Regions from separate parts of the Streptomyces sp. NPDC002784 genome, predicted to be linked through region 1. Evidence: riboswitches for the same ligand, from Rfam matches in the RefSeq annotation. Region 1 holds a riboswitch; the other holds the start of a gene.
What was found. A riboswitch is a leader RNA that binds a small molecule or an ion and turns the genes downstream of it on or off. The one in region 1 is predicted to bind glycine.
Positions count from the first base shown of each region.

Region 2: it holds a riboswitch for glycine, as region 1 does, so the genes downstream of both, gcvP (aminomethyl-transferring glycine dehydrogenase) here and gcvT (glycine cleavage system aminomethyltransferase GcvT) in region 1, are expected to answer to the same signal.

Region 1 is NZ_JBSFVD010000024.1:25,272-32,518, forward strand. It holds gene ACWD1Z_RS30460 (glycoside hydrolase family 25 protein) at 1-12, opposite strand, end outside; gene ACWD1Z_RS30465 (L-serine ammonia-lyase) at 83-1,450, opposite strand; gene glyA (serine hydroxymethyltransferase) at 1,511-2,776, opposite strand; gene gcvH (glycine cleavage system protein GcvH) at 2,791-3,168, opposite strand; gene gcvT (glycine cleavage system aminomethyltransferase GcvT) at 3,268-4,386, opposite strand; glycine riboswitch at 4,424-4,531, opposite strand; glycine riboswitch at 4,532-4,627, opposite strand; gene ACWD1Z_RS30485 (AAA family ATPase) at 4,803-5,471, shown strand; gene ACWD1Z_RS30490 (enhanced serine sensitivity protein SseB) at 5,540-6,334, shown strand; gene ACWD1Z_RS30495 (enhanced serine sensitivity protein SseB C-terminal domain-containing protein) at 6,498-7,247, shown strand, end outside.
Region 2 is NZ_JBSFVD010000003.1:550,749-557,995, reverse strand. It holds gene ACWD1Z_RS09835 (DNA polymerase IV) at 1-1,090, shown strand, start outside; gene ACWD1Z_RS09830 (PRC-barrel domain-containing protein) at 1,552-1,926, opposite strand; glycine riboswitch at 2,040-2,136, shown strand; gene gcvP (aminomethyl-transferring glycine dehydrogenase) at 2,311-5,196, shown strand; gene ACWD1Z_RS09820 (ABC transporter ATP-binding protein) at 5,257-6,309, opposite strand; gene ACWD1Z_RS09815 (ABC transporter permease) at 6,306-7,133, opposite strand; gene modA (molybdate ABC transporter substrate-binding protein) at 7,130-7,247, opposite strand, start outside.

The sequences.
Region 1 (7,247 bases):
GCCGCGAAGCATCGTGGACTCCCTGAAGTGTGCGTGGGGGGACGGGAGTTGTTGATGCCCCGGTGGTCCGCGACGGGAACGTTCAGCATTCGATGATGTTGACCGCCAGTCCGCCCCGCGCCGTCTCCTTGTACTTCACGCTCATGTCGGCGCCGGTGTCCTTCATCGTCTTGATGACCTTGTCCAGGGACACCTTGTGCGAGCCGTCCCCGCGCATCGCCATCTTCGCCGCCGTGACCGCCTTCACCGCGGCCATGCCGTTGCGCTCGATGCACGGGATCTGGACCAGGCCGCCGACCGGGTCGCAGGTCAGGCCCAGGTTGTGCTCCATGCCGATCTCGGCCGCGTTCTCCACCTGCTCCGGGGAGCCGCCCAGCACCTCCGCGAGGGCTCCCGCCGCCATCGAGCAGGCCGAGCCCACCTCGCCCTGGCAGCCGACCTCGGCGCCGGAGATGGAGGCGTTCTCCTTGAAGAGCATGCCGATCGCGCCGGCGGCGAGCAGGAACCGGACCACGCCGTCCTCGTCCGCGCCCGGCACGAAGTTGATGTAGTAGTGCAGGACCGAGGGGATGATGCCCGCGGCGCCGTTCGTCGGGGCCGTGACCACCCGGCCGCCCGCCGCGTTCTCCTCGTTCACCGCCATCGCGTACAGCGTGAGCCACTCCATCGCGTGCGCCAGCGGGTCGCCCTCGGCCCGCAGCTGGCGCGCCGACACCGCGGCCCTGCGGCGCACCCGCAGTCCGCCCGGCAGGATCCCCTCCCGGGACATGCCGCGCGCCACGCACGCCTGCATCACCCGCCAGATCTCCAGCAGGCCCGCGCGGATCTCCTCCTCCGTGCGCCAGGCCCGCTCGTTCTCCAGCATCAGCGAGGAGATCGAAAGACCCGTCTCCTTCGTCAGCCGCAGCAGCTCGTCACCGGTGCGGAAGGGGTACTTCAGCGCCGTGTCGTCGAGCTTGATCCGGTCGGCGCCCACCGCCTCCTCGTCCACGACGAAGCCGCCGCCGACCGAGTAGTACGTCTTCGCGATCAGCTCGGCGCCCTGGGCGTCGTACGCCCGGATCGTCATGCCGTTCGCGTGGTACGGCAGCGTCTCGCGCCGGTGCAGCACCAGGTCGTCGTCGAAGGAGAACGCGATCTCGCGCTCGCCCAGCAGCGACAGCCGCCCCGTGGACTTGATCGACTCGACCCGCTCGTCCGCCCCCTCCACGTCCACCGTGCGCGGCGAGGCCCCCTCCAGCCCGAGCAGCACCGCCTTCGGCGTGCCGTGGCCGTGCCCGGTCGCGCCCAGGGAGCCGTACAGCTCGCAGCGGACCGAGGTGACGCCCTCCAGCAGCCCTTCGTTGCGCACGCGCCGGACGAACATGCGGGCCGCACGCATCGGGCCGACCGTGTGGGAGCTCGACGGGCCGATGCCGATCGAGAACAGGTCGAAGACCGAGATGGCCACGGGAACTCCTCCGAAAAAGGGCGGGGGCACACGTCCTCGGGTGCCCCCACCAGGGAACTACTACTTGCTCAGGCCGGGGTACAGCGGGTGCTTGTCCGCCAGGGCCCGGACCCGGGCCTTGAGCGCCTCCGCGTCGTAGGACGGCTTCAGCGCCTGTGCGATCACGTCCGCGACCTCGGCGAAGTCCTCGGCGGTGAAGCCGCGGGTGGCCAGGGCGGGCGTGCCGATCCGCAGACCGGAGGTGACCATCGGCGGACGCGGGTCGTTCGGGACGGCGTTGCGGTTGACCGTGATCCCGACCTCGTGGAGGCGGTCCTCGGCCTGCTGTCCGTCCAGCTCGGACTCGCGCAGGTCCACCAGGAGCAGGTGGACGTCGGTGCCGCCGGACAGGACGTTGACCCCGGCCTCGCGGGCGTCGGCCGCCGTGAGCCGCTCGGCGAGGATGCGCGCACCCTCCACCGTACGCCGCTGCCGCTCCTTGAAGTCCTCCGAGGCGGCGACCTTGAAGGAGACCGCCTTGGCCGCGATCACGTGCTCCAGCGGACCGCCCTGGAAGCCCGGGAAGACGGCGGAGTTCAGCTTCTTCGCGAACTCCTTGCCCCGGGCGAGGATGATGCCGCCGCGCGGACCGCCCAGGGTCTTGTGGGTGGTGGAGGTCACGACATCGGCGTACGGCACCGGGTTCGGGTGCAGCCCCGCGGCCACCAGGCCGGCGAAGTGCGCCATGTCGACCCACAGGTACGCCTCGACCTCGTCGGCGATCCGCCGGAACTCCGCGAAGTCCAGCTGGCGCGGGTACGCCGACCAGCCGGCGATGATCACCTTCGGGCGGTGCTCCTTGGCGAGCCGCTCGACCTCGGCCATGTCGACCAGACCGGCGTCGTCGACGTGGTAGGCGACCACGTTGAACTGCTTGCCGGAGAAGTTCAGCCGCATCCCGTGGGTCAGATGGCCGCCGTGGGCCAGGTCCAGACCGAGGATGGTGTCGCCGGGCTGGGCCAGCGCGAACAGCGCGGCCTGGTTCGCGGAGGCACCGGAGTGCGGCTGGACGTTGGCGTACTCGGCGCCGAACAGCTCCTTGACCCGGTCGATGGCGATCTGCTCGGCCACGTCGACGTGCTCGCAGCCGCCGTAGTAGCGGCGGCCCGGGTAGCCCTCGGCGTACTTGTTGGTGAGGACCGAGCCCTGGGCCTCCATGACCGCGACCGGCGCGAAGTTCTCGGAGGCGATCATCTCCAGGGTGGACTGCTGGCGGTGCAGCTCGGCGTCGAGCGCGGCGGCCACGTCCGGGTCGAGCTCGTGCAGGGGCGTGTTCAGGACGGACATGCGTCTACGACTCCTCAGCCGGCGGAAAAGGCGGTGTACTCGTCGGCGGAGAGCAGGTCGGCCGACTCCTCCGTCACGCGGACCTTGAACAGCCAGCCGCCCTCGAAGGGGGCCGAGTTCACCAGCGAGGGGTCGTTGACGACGTCCTCGTTGATCTCGGTGATCTCACCGGCGACCGGGGAGTACAGGTCGCTGACCGACTTGGTGGACTCCAGCTCGCCGCAGGACTCGCCCGCGGCCACCGTGGAGCCGACCTCGGGGAGCTGGGCGAAGACGACGTCACCGAGCGCGTTGGCCGCGTACTCCGTGATGCCGACCGTCGAGACGCCGTCCTCGGCGACCGACAGCCACTCGTGCTCCTTGCTGTAGCGCAGCTGCTGGGGGTTGCTCATGGCCTGAATTCTCCTGTACGCGGGGGAGTGCTGATGAAGGGGGGGACTGCGGAAGGCGTGCGTGATCAGCGAAAAGGTGCGCCGGGTCACGCCCGGTGGCTACTTCCGGCGCTTGTAGAAGGGCAGCGCCACGACCTCGTACGGCTCGTGGGTGCCCCGGATGTCCACGCCGACGCCGGCCGTGCCGGGCGCCGCGTGCGCGGCGTCCACGTAGGCCATGGCGATCGGCTTGCCCAGCGTGGGGGAGGGGGCGCCGGAGGTGACCTCGCCGATGACCTGGCCGTCGGCGACGACCTGGTACCCGGCGCGCGGGACGCGGCGGCCCTCGGCGATCAGGCCGACCAGGACCCGCGGCGGGTTGCCCTCCGCGCGCTCGGCGGCCTCGGTGAGCGCCTCGCGCCCCACGAAGTCGCCCTCCTTCTCGAACTTGACCACCCGGCCGAGACCGGCGTCGAAGGGGGTCAGCGAGGTGGTGAGCTCATGGCCGTACAGCGGCATGCCCGCCTCCAGCCGCAGGGTGTCCCGGCAGGACAGACCGCACGGGATCAGGCCGACGGGCGCGCCCGCCTCGGTGAGCGCCTGCCACAGCTTCTCGGCGTCGGCGGGCGCCACGAACAGCTCGAAGCCGTCCTCGCCGGTGTAGCCGGTGCGCGCGATCAGCGCCGGGACGCCCGCGACGGTGCCGGGGAGCCCGGCGTAGTACTTCAGGCCGTCGAGGTCGGCGTCGGTGAGCGAGCCGAGGATGCCGGGGGACTGCGGGCCCTGTACCGCGATCAGCGCGTAGGCGTCCCGGTCGTCGCGCACCTCGGCGTCGAAGCCGGCGGAACGATCCGCCAGCGCGTCCAGCACGATCTGGGCGTTGGAGGCGTTGGCGACGACCATGTACTCGGTCTCGGCGAGCCGGTAGACGATCAGGTCGTCGAGGATGCCGCCGTCGGCCCGGCAGATCATGGTGTAGCGGGCGCGGCCGACGCCGACGGAGGCGATGTTGCCGACGAGGGCGTAGTTCAGCAGCCGGGCGGCCTCCGGGCCGGTCACGGTGATCTCGCCCATGTGGGAGAGGTCGAAGAGCCCGGCCTTGGTGCGCACGGCGGTGTGCTCGTCGCGCTCGGAGCCGTAGCGCAGCGGCATGTCCCAGCCGGCGAAGTCGGTCATCGTCGCGCCCAGCGAGCGATGCAGGGCATCGAGGGCGGTACGGCGGGGTTCGGAACTGCTCATCGGACGGTCGTCTCCCAGGGCATGACGGCGAGGTCTTTCCTCCCCATCTGTCATCGGAACCTGAGAGGTTCGTCATGACCACGCGGGCATGACTTGCACCTTGGGTGGGACCACCGGCAAACGGCGGTCCGCTTTTCAGATGTGCCTCGCCCGCGCGGTAACGGGGCCTGAGAGATTCAAGGGAGGGACTTGCTCCTTCGGCGCCCCAGCTGAAGGCTGGGAACTCTCCCGCGCGGATTCGAACGGCCGGTATGCAGTTGGCGCGGCCATCATTGCATGACCGGGGCGTCCGTGGGCAGGCCGCTTCTGTAACCGGCTTGTGGCGGTACGCACACGAAAACGCGAGAGATCGCCTATTACCTTCTCTTTACGTTCAGTGGGGAGGGGAGATCCCGACCCGGAGGAGGACGATCACGGTGAACAGGACCACGGCGTACGCGACCACGTCGGGCCTGGCGCTGCCCGAGCAGCCCGCGGCCCCGGCGCTCGAAGCCCGCGGCACGCTGCCCGCAGCCGTCGTCCGCGACCTGCGCGAACGCGACGGCCGCAGCCCGCACGCCCTGCTCTTCGGGCCCCGGGACCTGGTCGTGATCACCGGCCTGCCGGGCAGCGGCAAGTCCACGCTGATGCGGCGGACCGTGAAGGGCCCGCGCATCGACTCCCAGGACACCCGCGACCGCTGGGACGCCCGGATGCCGGGCTTCCTGCCGTACGCGGTCTACCGGCCCCTGGTCCGGCTCGCGCACTACGCCGGTCTGTGGCGCGCGCTCCGCTCCGACCAGGGAGTCGTCGTGCACGACTGCGGCACCCAGGCCTGGGTGCGCGGCTGGCTGGCCCGCGCGGCGCGGCGCCGGGGCGGCACGCTGCATCTGCTGCTCCTGGACGTCACCCCGGACGAGGCGCTGGAGGGCCAGCGCGAGCGCGGGCGCGGTGTCTCGCGGTACGCCTTCCTGCGGCACCGCTCGGCGGCGGGCCGGCTGCTGCGCGCGGTGGAGCAGGGCGAGCTGCCGCCGGGCTGCGGTTCGGCGGTCCTGATCGACCGGCCCGCGGCGGGGGCGCTGCGGCGGATCGGCTTCACGGGCTGACCCCGGGCGGCCGGGCAGGCGCTAGCCTTTTCAGCCACATCAGTGGTTCACGGCAGGCGGTCAGACAGATGGACTTCCCGGCGGATCTCCCCGCGGACTTTCCGGCGCAGGCACACCCCCATCCGCACGGCGGATGGCCCGGCAACGAGCTGGAGGAGGTGCTCTCCGCCTCCCTCGGCGTCCCCACCGCGGGCGGCCGGATCATCGAGGTCCTCGGCCGCAGCTTCCTGTGGGTCCCGCTGCCCTCCGGCGGCGGCCCGCACAGCGGCCCGCTGGACCTGCCCACGCTGGAGATCGAGGGCCAGGCCTATGTCCCGGTCTTCAGCTCCGAGGAACAGTTCCGCCAGGTCGTCGGCTCGCACATGTCGTACACGATCGCCCCGGCGGTGGAGTTCGCCCGCGGGCTGCCGCCGCAGGTGGGCATCGCGGTGAACCCGGACGGCGTGGTGGGCATCCCCCTTCCGCCGCCGGCGGTGGCCGAGCTGTGCCGCGTGGGCCGCACCCCGCTGGACGGCCCGGCGAGCGGCGGCCGCGTCAAGCTGTACGAGCCGGACTGGCAGGACGACCCGGTCGACTTCCTGTCCGCCGCCTCCGCAGAGTTCGCGACGACCGGCGTGGTCACCACGGCCCGCCGCTGCCTGGCCGCCATCGAGACGGCGGACCCGGTGATGTTCATAGGGGTCGAGCTCTCCGACTGGGAGGGCGACCTGCGCACGGCCCCGATGGACGCCCTGGGGCGGGCCCTCGGCAGGGTCCCCACGAACTGGCCCGTCAACCTGATCCTCCTGGACATGGCGGCCCAGGACCCGGTGGCGATCTGGATGCGGGAAAAAGTGCGGCCCTTCTACACACAGGGCCGGTGAAGACACCTGGGGGCGCGGGCTGTGTCGATGTGCGGCTGCGCCGCGGGGCGCGACCAGCCACGACGAAAGCCGCAGACGCGCGACCGGACCAAGTCCCACCCCCGCAGGCGGGCTTAAGCTAGGCCCAAGGCTCGGTCGGAGAAAAGGTGAAGGGGCGGTACAGGTGAGCGCCAGCGGCATCGCGGCCGGGCAGGTCGAGCACATGCTGCGCCAGGTCACGCCCGGGCGTTACGACGCCTACGAGGCGCTGCTGCGCGCGCTCGCGACCCCGAACTCCGGCCAGATCTGGATGCTGCTGTGGCACGGCCAGGCCGGCTCCCCGGACGCCCAGTACGGGAACATGGAGGTCGACGGCTACGGCTACGCCCCCTGCGTCACCTCCGCCCAGGAGCTCTCGGCCAGCGGCTGGAACCGCAGTTACGAGGTCGTCGACGGAGTCGACGTGGCCCGCACGCTGTACCCCGACCACTTCGGCCTCTGGCTGAACCCGCACGCACCGGGCGGCGGCGTCGGCATCCCGTGGCTCGACCTGCGGCGGATCGCCACCGGTCTGGAGCGCCAGCCCGCGGGCCCGCTGCGGCTGTCCGAACCCGGCATCGAGATCCCGCACTTCTACGCCCTGCTCGCGCAGAACGCCCACCGCACCCCGGCCGTCCGCGCGCTGCGCCGCGCCTGGGTGCAGCCCGCGCTCGGAGCGCCGTACCTCGCCATCGGCCTGGACGTGTACGACACCAGCCCGCCCGCCGTGGACTCGGTGCGCGCGATGATGCAGCAGTCCATCGGCGCCGTCCCGGACGGGCTGCCGGTCTCCACGGTGGCGATGTCCGACGAGTACGACCCGGTCGCGCTGTGGATGCGGGCGAACGCCCGCCCCTTCTACGACCGTGACGCCCACGCGGCGCAGGCGCCCGCC
Region 2 (7,247 bases), on a different contig from region 1:
GGACGAGGCGTTCGTCGATCTGGAGGCCGGGGGAGCGGCCTGGGACGAGGCGTCGGCGCGGCTGGCGGGGGCGAAGCTGCGGGCGGACATACGGGCGGTCACCGGGCTGACCGGGTCCGTGGGGCTCGCCGCGTGCAAGATGCTCGCGAAGATCGCGTCCGAGCAGGCCAAACCGGACGGTCTGGTGGTGATCGAGCCGGGGAGCGAGCGGGCGATGCTGGGGCCGATGCCGGTGCGGACCCTGCCGGGGGTGGGGCCGGCCACTGGGGATCATCTGCGGCGGGCCGGGATCCACACGGTCGAGGAGCTGGCCGAGGCGGGCGAGGACGAGCTCGTGCGGATGCTGGGGAAGGCGCACGGGCATGCGTTGTACGCCATGGCGCTGGCGCGGGACGAGCGGCCGGTGGTGGCTGAGCGGGAGACGAAGTCGGTATCCGTGGAGGACACGTACGACGTGGACATCCATGACCGGGTGCGGGTGGGGCTGGAGGTGCAGCGGCTCGCGGATCGGTGTGTGCGGCGGTTGCGGGAGGCGGGGTTGTCCGGGCGGACCATCGTGCTGAAGGTGCGGCGGTACGACTTCTCCACGCTGACTCGGTCCGAGACGTTGCGGGGGCCCACGGATGATCCGGCGGTCGTGCGGGAGGCCGCGGGGCGGTTGCTGGAGTCGGTGGACACGACGGGGGGTGTGCGGTTGCTGGGGGTGGGGGTCAGTGGGCTGGCCGACTACACGCAGGAGGATCTGTTCGCGCAGGCCGCGGGGGAGCGGGGTGCGGAGGATGTGGGGGAGGACGGGGCCGGCGGGGCCGGCGGGGTCGGCGGGGCTGGGGTTGTGGGGGCGGTTGCGGAGGTGGGGGCGGCTGTCGAGCGGCGGTGGGCTGCTGGGCATGACGTCCGGCATGCGGAGTTCGGGCATGGGTGGGTGCAGGGGAGTGGGGTGGGGCGGGTGACTGTGCGGTTCGAGACGCCGGAGTCCGGGCCGGGGCGGGTGCGGACGTTTCGGGTCGATGATCCTGAGCTTGTTCCTGCGGAGCCGTTGCCGTTGGTGCCGCGGCGGCCTGGGGTTGCTGTGGATGAGATGCGGGCGTGAGGGGGCGGGGTTGGTGGGGGGGGGCACTCGCCCGCGTTGGCGGGGTGCCGCTGCGCCCACCCGTGCCGCCCCAGCGGCACGACTGCCCGCAGCGGCGGCGGGCTGGGGCGGGGGCGGGGTGGCCGCGGGCCGGGGGTTGTGCGGGCGGTGGGCTGTTAGGGCTGCGGGCAACAGGTTGAGGGCTGGGCGGCTGTGCGGCAACGGGGCGCGTGGGCTGTGGGTTACACGGCATGCGAATTGCAGCTACGGGCACGCGGCCACGCAACTAGGGGGCCGAGGGACGCGGCCGCTCCGCTGCGGGCGTGCCGCAGGCACTGGGCGGCGGGGCGCGGCCAACCAGCTGCGGGGGGCGGAGGGAGGCGGAGGCTTAGCTCCTGGGGCTGCGAGGGGGTGCCCGGTTGCGGGTTGTGGGGTTGTCGGGTGGGCGGTTGCGTCGGTGAGAGGGGGGTGGCTGTAGGGGCTTAGGTGTCTGCTTCTTCTGTGCCTGCCAACTTGCCGAAGTCGTGGTCGGGGGGTGTGGGGGAGGTCAGGTCCAGGCCGTAGTGGTGGTAGAGCTGGAGTTCCTGTTCCGGGGAGAGGTGGCGGCCTACTCCGAAGTCGGGGGCGTCCTTGATCAGGGAGCGGTCGAAGGGGACGCGGAGGGTGCCGTCCACCAGTTCGCTGGGCTCCAGGGGGACGAAGGCGTCCCTGCTGAACAGGCCCGTTCGTATGGCTGCCCACTCCGGTACGCCGGTGGCATCGTCGAGGTAGACCTCGTCGATGGTGCCGAGCTTCGTACCGTTGCGGTCGAACGCCTTGCGGCCGATCAGGTTGCGCGGATCGATGTCGGTCTGCACGTGCCCTCCACTTGGTCGCAACTCATCCGTAAGCACTACGAAAGAGCACATTCGGGCGCGCGGCCACTCGAACGCCTGGCCGTTGACCTCGCTGGTAGGCTGACAGCGGCTGCTGACCCCGTGCGGGAGAGTCCTCCGGACACCATCCGGAGGCGCCGAAGGAGCAAATCCTCCCCGGAATCTCTCAGGCCCACGTACCGCACGGACGAGGTCACTCTGGAAAGCAGAGCGGGTGTCGACGGCTTCCGCTCTCACCGACGGTGAAAGCCGGGCGCCCTCGTGCCCCCGGTGAAGCTCTCAGGTTGAGATGACAGAGGGGGAGGCCGTCCGGGTACCCGTGCCGTGGTGCCCCTCGAAGGTCGTGTCGACCAGGAGGCCTCCGCAATGACCGCCTACCGCATTCCGCTCTCCGAGCTCGAACAAGGGATCCCCTTCGAGCAGCGTCACATCGGTCCTGATCATGAGGCTCGGGCCAAGATGCTCGCCCAGGTCGGCTACGGCTCGCTGGACGAGCTGACCGCCGCCGCGGTGCCGGACGTGATCAAGAACGCCGACGCCCTCGACCTGCCGGGCGCGCGGAGCGAGGCCGAGGTGCTCGCCGAGCTGCGGAGCCTTGCGGACCGCAACCAGGTGCTCGACTCCATGATCGGGCTCGGTTACTACGGCACCTTCACGCCGCCGGTCATCCTGCGCAACGTGATGGAGAACCCGGCCTGGTACACGGCCTACACGCCGTACCAGCCGGAGATCTCGCAGGGCCGCCTGGAGGCCCTGCTGAACTTCCAGACGATGGTCGCCGAGCTCACCGGGCTGCCCACCTCCGGCGCCTCGCTGCTCGACGAGGGCACGGCCGCCGCCGAGGCCATGGCGCTGTCCCGGCGCATGGGCAAGAACAAGAAGGGCCTGTTCCTCATCGACGCGGACGCCCTTCCGCAGACCATCGCCGTGATCCAGACGCGGGCCGAGCCCACGGGCGTCGAGGTGGTCGTCGCCGACCTGAGCGAGGGCATTCCGGCCGACATCGCCGCGCGCGAGATCAACGGCGTGCTCATCCAGTACCCCGGCGCCTCCGGTGCCGTACGGGACATCAAGCCCGTCATCGAGCAGGCCCATGAACTCGGGGCGCTGGTCACCGTGGCCGCCGATCTGCTCGCGCTGACGCTGCTGACCTCCCCCGGCGAGCTGGGCGCGGACATCGCGATCGGCACCACGCAGCGCTTCGGTGTGCCGATGGGCTTCGGCGGTCCGCACGCCGGTTACATGGCCGTGCACGAGAAGTTCGCGCGCAGCCTGCCCGGGCGGCTGGTCGGGGTGTCCGTGGACGCCGACGGCAACAAGGCCTACCGGCTCGCGCTCCAGACGCGTGAGCAGCACATCCGCCGGGAGAAGGCGACCAGCAACATCTGTACGGCGCAGGTGCTGCTCGCCGTCATGGCCGGCATGTACGCCGTCTATCACGGGCCCGAGGGGCTGAAGAGCATCGCCCGGCGGGTCCACCGGTACACCTCGATCCTGGCCGCGGGGCTCACCGCCGGCGGAGTCGAGGTCGTGCACGGCTCCTACTTCGACACGCTCACCGTGCGGGTGCCCGGTCGGGCCGCCGAGGTCGTCGCGGCCGCGCGGGACAACGGCGTGAACCTCTGGCCGGTCGACGCCGACCACGTCTCCCTCGCCTGCGACGAGACCACCGGCCGGGCCCAGCTCGCCGCGGTGTGGAGCGCCTTCGGGGTGGACGGGGACGTCGAGGCGCTGGACGCGCGGGCCGAGGACGCGCTGCCCGAGGCGCAGCTGCGCGGGGACGAGTTCCTGGCCCACCCGGTCTTCCACCAGTACCGCTCCGAGACCGCGATGCTGCGCTACCTGCGCCGCCTCGCCGACCGTGACTACGCGCTCGACCGCGGCATGATCCCGCTGGGCTCCTGCACGATGAAGCTCAACGCGACGACCGAGATGGAGCCGGTCACCTGGCCGGAGTTCGGCCAGCTGCACCCCTTCGCCCCCGCCGAGCAGGCGCAGGGCTACCTCACGCTCATCCAGGAGCTGGAGGAACGTCTCGCCGAGGTCACCGGGTACGACAAGGTCAGCCTCCAGCCGAACGCCGGCTCGCAGGGTGAGCTGGCCGGTCTGCTCGCCGTCCGCGGCTACCACCGGGCCAACGGCGACGAGCAGCGCACCGTCTGCCTCATCCCGTCCTCCGCACACGGCACCAACGCCGCCAGCGCCGTGATGGCGGGCATGAAGGTCGTCGTCGTCCGGACCGCCGAGGACGGCGAGATCGACGTCGAGGACCTGCGGGCGAAGATCGAGCAGTACCGTGACGAGCTGTCGGTGCTGATGATCACGTACCCCTCGACGCACGGCGTCTTCGAGGAGCACGTGGCCGACATCTGTGCGCAGGTGCACGAGGCGGGCGGGCAGGTCTACGTCGACGGCGCCAACCTCAACGCGCTGGTGGGCCTGGCCAAGCCGGGTCACTTCGGCGGTGACGTCTCGCATCTGAACCTGCACAAGACCTTCTGCATCCCGCACGGCGGCGGTGGCCCGGGCGTCGGCCCGGTGGGTGTGCGGGCGCACCTGGCGCCGTACCTGCCGAACCACCCGATGCAGCCGAGCGCCGGGCCCGAGACCGGTGTCGGGCCGATCTCGGCGGCGCCGTGGGGCTCCGCGGGGATCCTGCCGATCTCGTGGTCGTACGTCCGGCTCATGGGCGGCGAGGGCCTGAAGCGGGCTACGCAGGTCGCGGTGCTCAGCGCGAACTACATCGCCAAGCGCCTCGAGCCGCACTACCCCGTGCTGTACACCGGCCCGGGCGGGCTCGTCGCGCACGAGTGCATCATCGATCTGCGGCCGCTCACCAAGGCGACCGGTGTGAGCGTCGACGACGTCGCGAAGCGGCTCATCGACTACGGCTTCCACGCGCCGACGATGTCCTTCCCGGTGGCCGGCACGCTGATGATCGAGCCGACCGAGTCCGAGGACCTCATCGAGCTGGACCGGTTCTGCGAGGCGATGATCGCCATTCGCGGGGAGATCGAGAAGGTCGGCTCCGGCGAGTGGGCCGCGGACGACAACCCGCTGCGGAACGCTCCGCACACCGCCGCCGCGCTGGGCGGGGACTGGGAGCACGCGTACAGCCGCGAGGAGGCCGTGTTCCCGGACGGGGTCTCGGCCGCGGACAAGTACTGGCCGCCGGTGCGCCGTATCGACCAGGCCTTCGGCGACCGGAACCTCGTGTGCTCGTGCCCGCCGATGGACGCGTACGAGGGCTGATCCGGCGCAGGCGAGGGGCTCCGCCCGGGCTGTACGGCTCGGGGGAGCCCTTCGCTGTGCCTAGGCCGGGTAGGCGTGGGTCTGCGTCGCCTTGACCGTGGCCCAGACCGGGGCGCCCGGGTGCAGGTCCAGCTCCGCCGCGGCGACCGTGGTGAGGTCGGCGGCGAGGGGGAGTTCGCCGGTGAGGTCGGCGCGGATCTGGTCGCCGTGGGTTTCCAGCCCCTCCACCTGACAGTGCCAGAGGTTGCGGGCGCTGGCGCCGGTGGGGCGGTCGCGGAACAGGGTGACGGCGCCCGGGGGGAACGCGACGAAGACCGGGCCGGTGAGGTCCTCCGTGGTGGTGATGACGGGACCCGCGTCCAGCCGGACCGTGTGGCCCGCCGCCGTGCCCTTGTAGAGGTTCAGGCCCACCAGCTGGGCGATGTAGTCCGTGCGGGGGTGGCGGGCGATGTCCGAGGGGGTGCCCTCCTGGACGATCCGGCCCTGCTCGATGACCACCAGGCGGTCCGCCAGGACCATGGCGTCCAGGGGGTCGTGGGTGACCAGGACCGCCACCGCCGCGAACTCGGCGAGATGCCGGCGCAGCTGGGCCCGGACCTCCAGGCGGGTGCGGGCGTCCAGGGCCGCCAGGGGCTCGTCGAGGAGCAGGAGGCGCGGGTTCGTGGCGAGGGCCCGGGCCAGCGCGACGCGTTGGGCCTGGCCGCCGGAGAGGTGGCGGGGTCTGGCGTGCGCGTGGTCGGCGAGGCCCATGCGGTCCAGCCAGGTCCGCGCCCGGGCGCGGGACTCGGCCTTGGTGGCGCCTTGGCAGCGGGGGCCGAAGGCGACGTTGTCGAGGGCGGTGAGGTGGGGGAAGAGGAGGTAGTCCTGGAAGACGACGCCGACGGGGCGGTGCTCGGGGGGCGTGCGGTCCAGGGGGGTGCCGTCGAGGCGCAGGTGGCCGGCGGTCAGGGGGACCAGGCCGGCGAGGGCCCGCAGGGCGGTGGTCTTGCCCGCGCCGTTGGGGCCGAGCAGGGCCACGACGTCGCCGGGGGCGGCGGTGAGCTCGATGTCCAGGTGGAAGGTGTCCCGGTCGACGATCAGGTGGGTGTCCAGGCCCGGGCGGGTGTCGGTCATGGGGTCGCCATCCATCGGTCCCGTAGTGCTGCCAGCACCGTGATGGACACCGCGAGGAGCACCAGGCTCAGGGCGATGGCGGCTGCCGGGTCGGACTGGAGGGCCAGGTAGACCGAGAGGGGCATGGTCTGGGTGCGGCCCGGGAAGTTGCCCGCGAAGGTGATGGTGGCGCCGAACTCGCCCAGTGCGCGCGCCCAGGCGAGGACCGCTCCGGCCGCGATGCCCGGGGCGATCAGCGGCAGCGTCACCCTGCGGAACGCCGTGAAGCGGGACGCGCCCAAGGTCATGGCCGCCTCCTCGTAGCGGGGATCCGCCGCCCGGAGCGTGCCCTCGACGCTGATGACGAGGAACGGCATCGCCACGAAGGTCTCCGCCACCACCACGCCCGCGGTCGTGAAGGGGAGCGTGACGCCGAACCAGCTGTCCAGCCACTGGCCCACCACGCCGTTGCGGCCCAGCGCCAGGAGCAGCGCCACACCGCCCACCACCGGGGGCAGGACCAGCGGCAGGGTCACCAGGGCGCGGACCAGGCCACGGCCGGGGAAGTCGGTCCTGGCCAGCAGCCAGGCCAGCGGGACGCCCAGGAACAGGCTCAGGGCGGTGGCCGCCGTCGCGCAGAGCAGGGACAGGCGCAGGGCGTCCCACACCTCGGGGCTGGTCAGCTGGTCCGGCAGGGTGCTCCACGGGGTCCGGACCAGCAGGGCGATCAGCGGGACGACCAGGAACGCCAGACCCAGCAGCGCGGGGAGCAGCAGCGGCAGCGGCACCAGGCGGCGCCGCGGGCGCCCGGGGCCGCCTTTCGAGGGCGCGGCGGGGTGCGTCACGGCTTCAGGAACCCGGCCTCGGTCAGGACCCTCCGGCCCTCGGCGGACCGCACCAGGGCCATGAACGCCTTGGCCGTGTCCGGATTCGGCGCGTCCTCGAGGAGGGCGATCGGG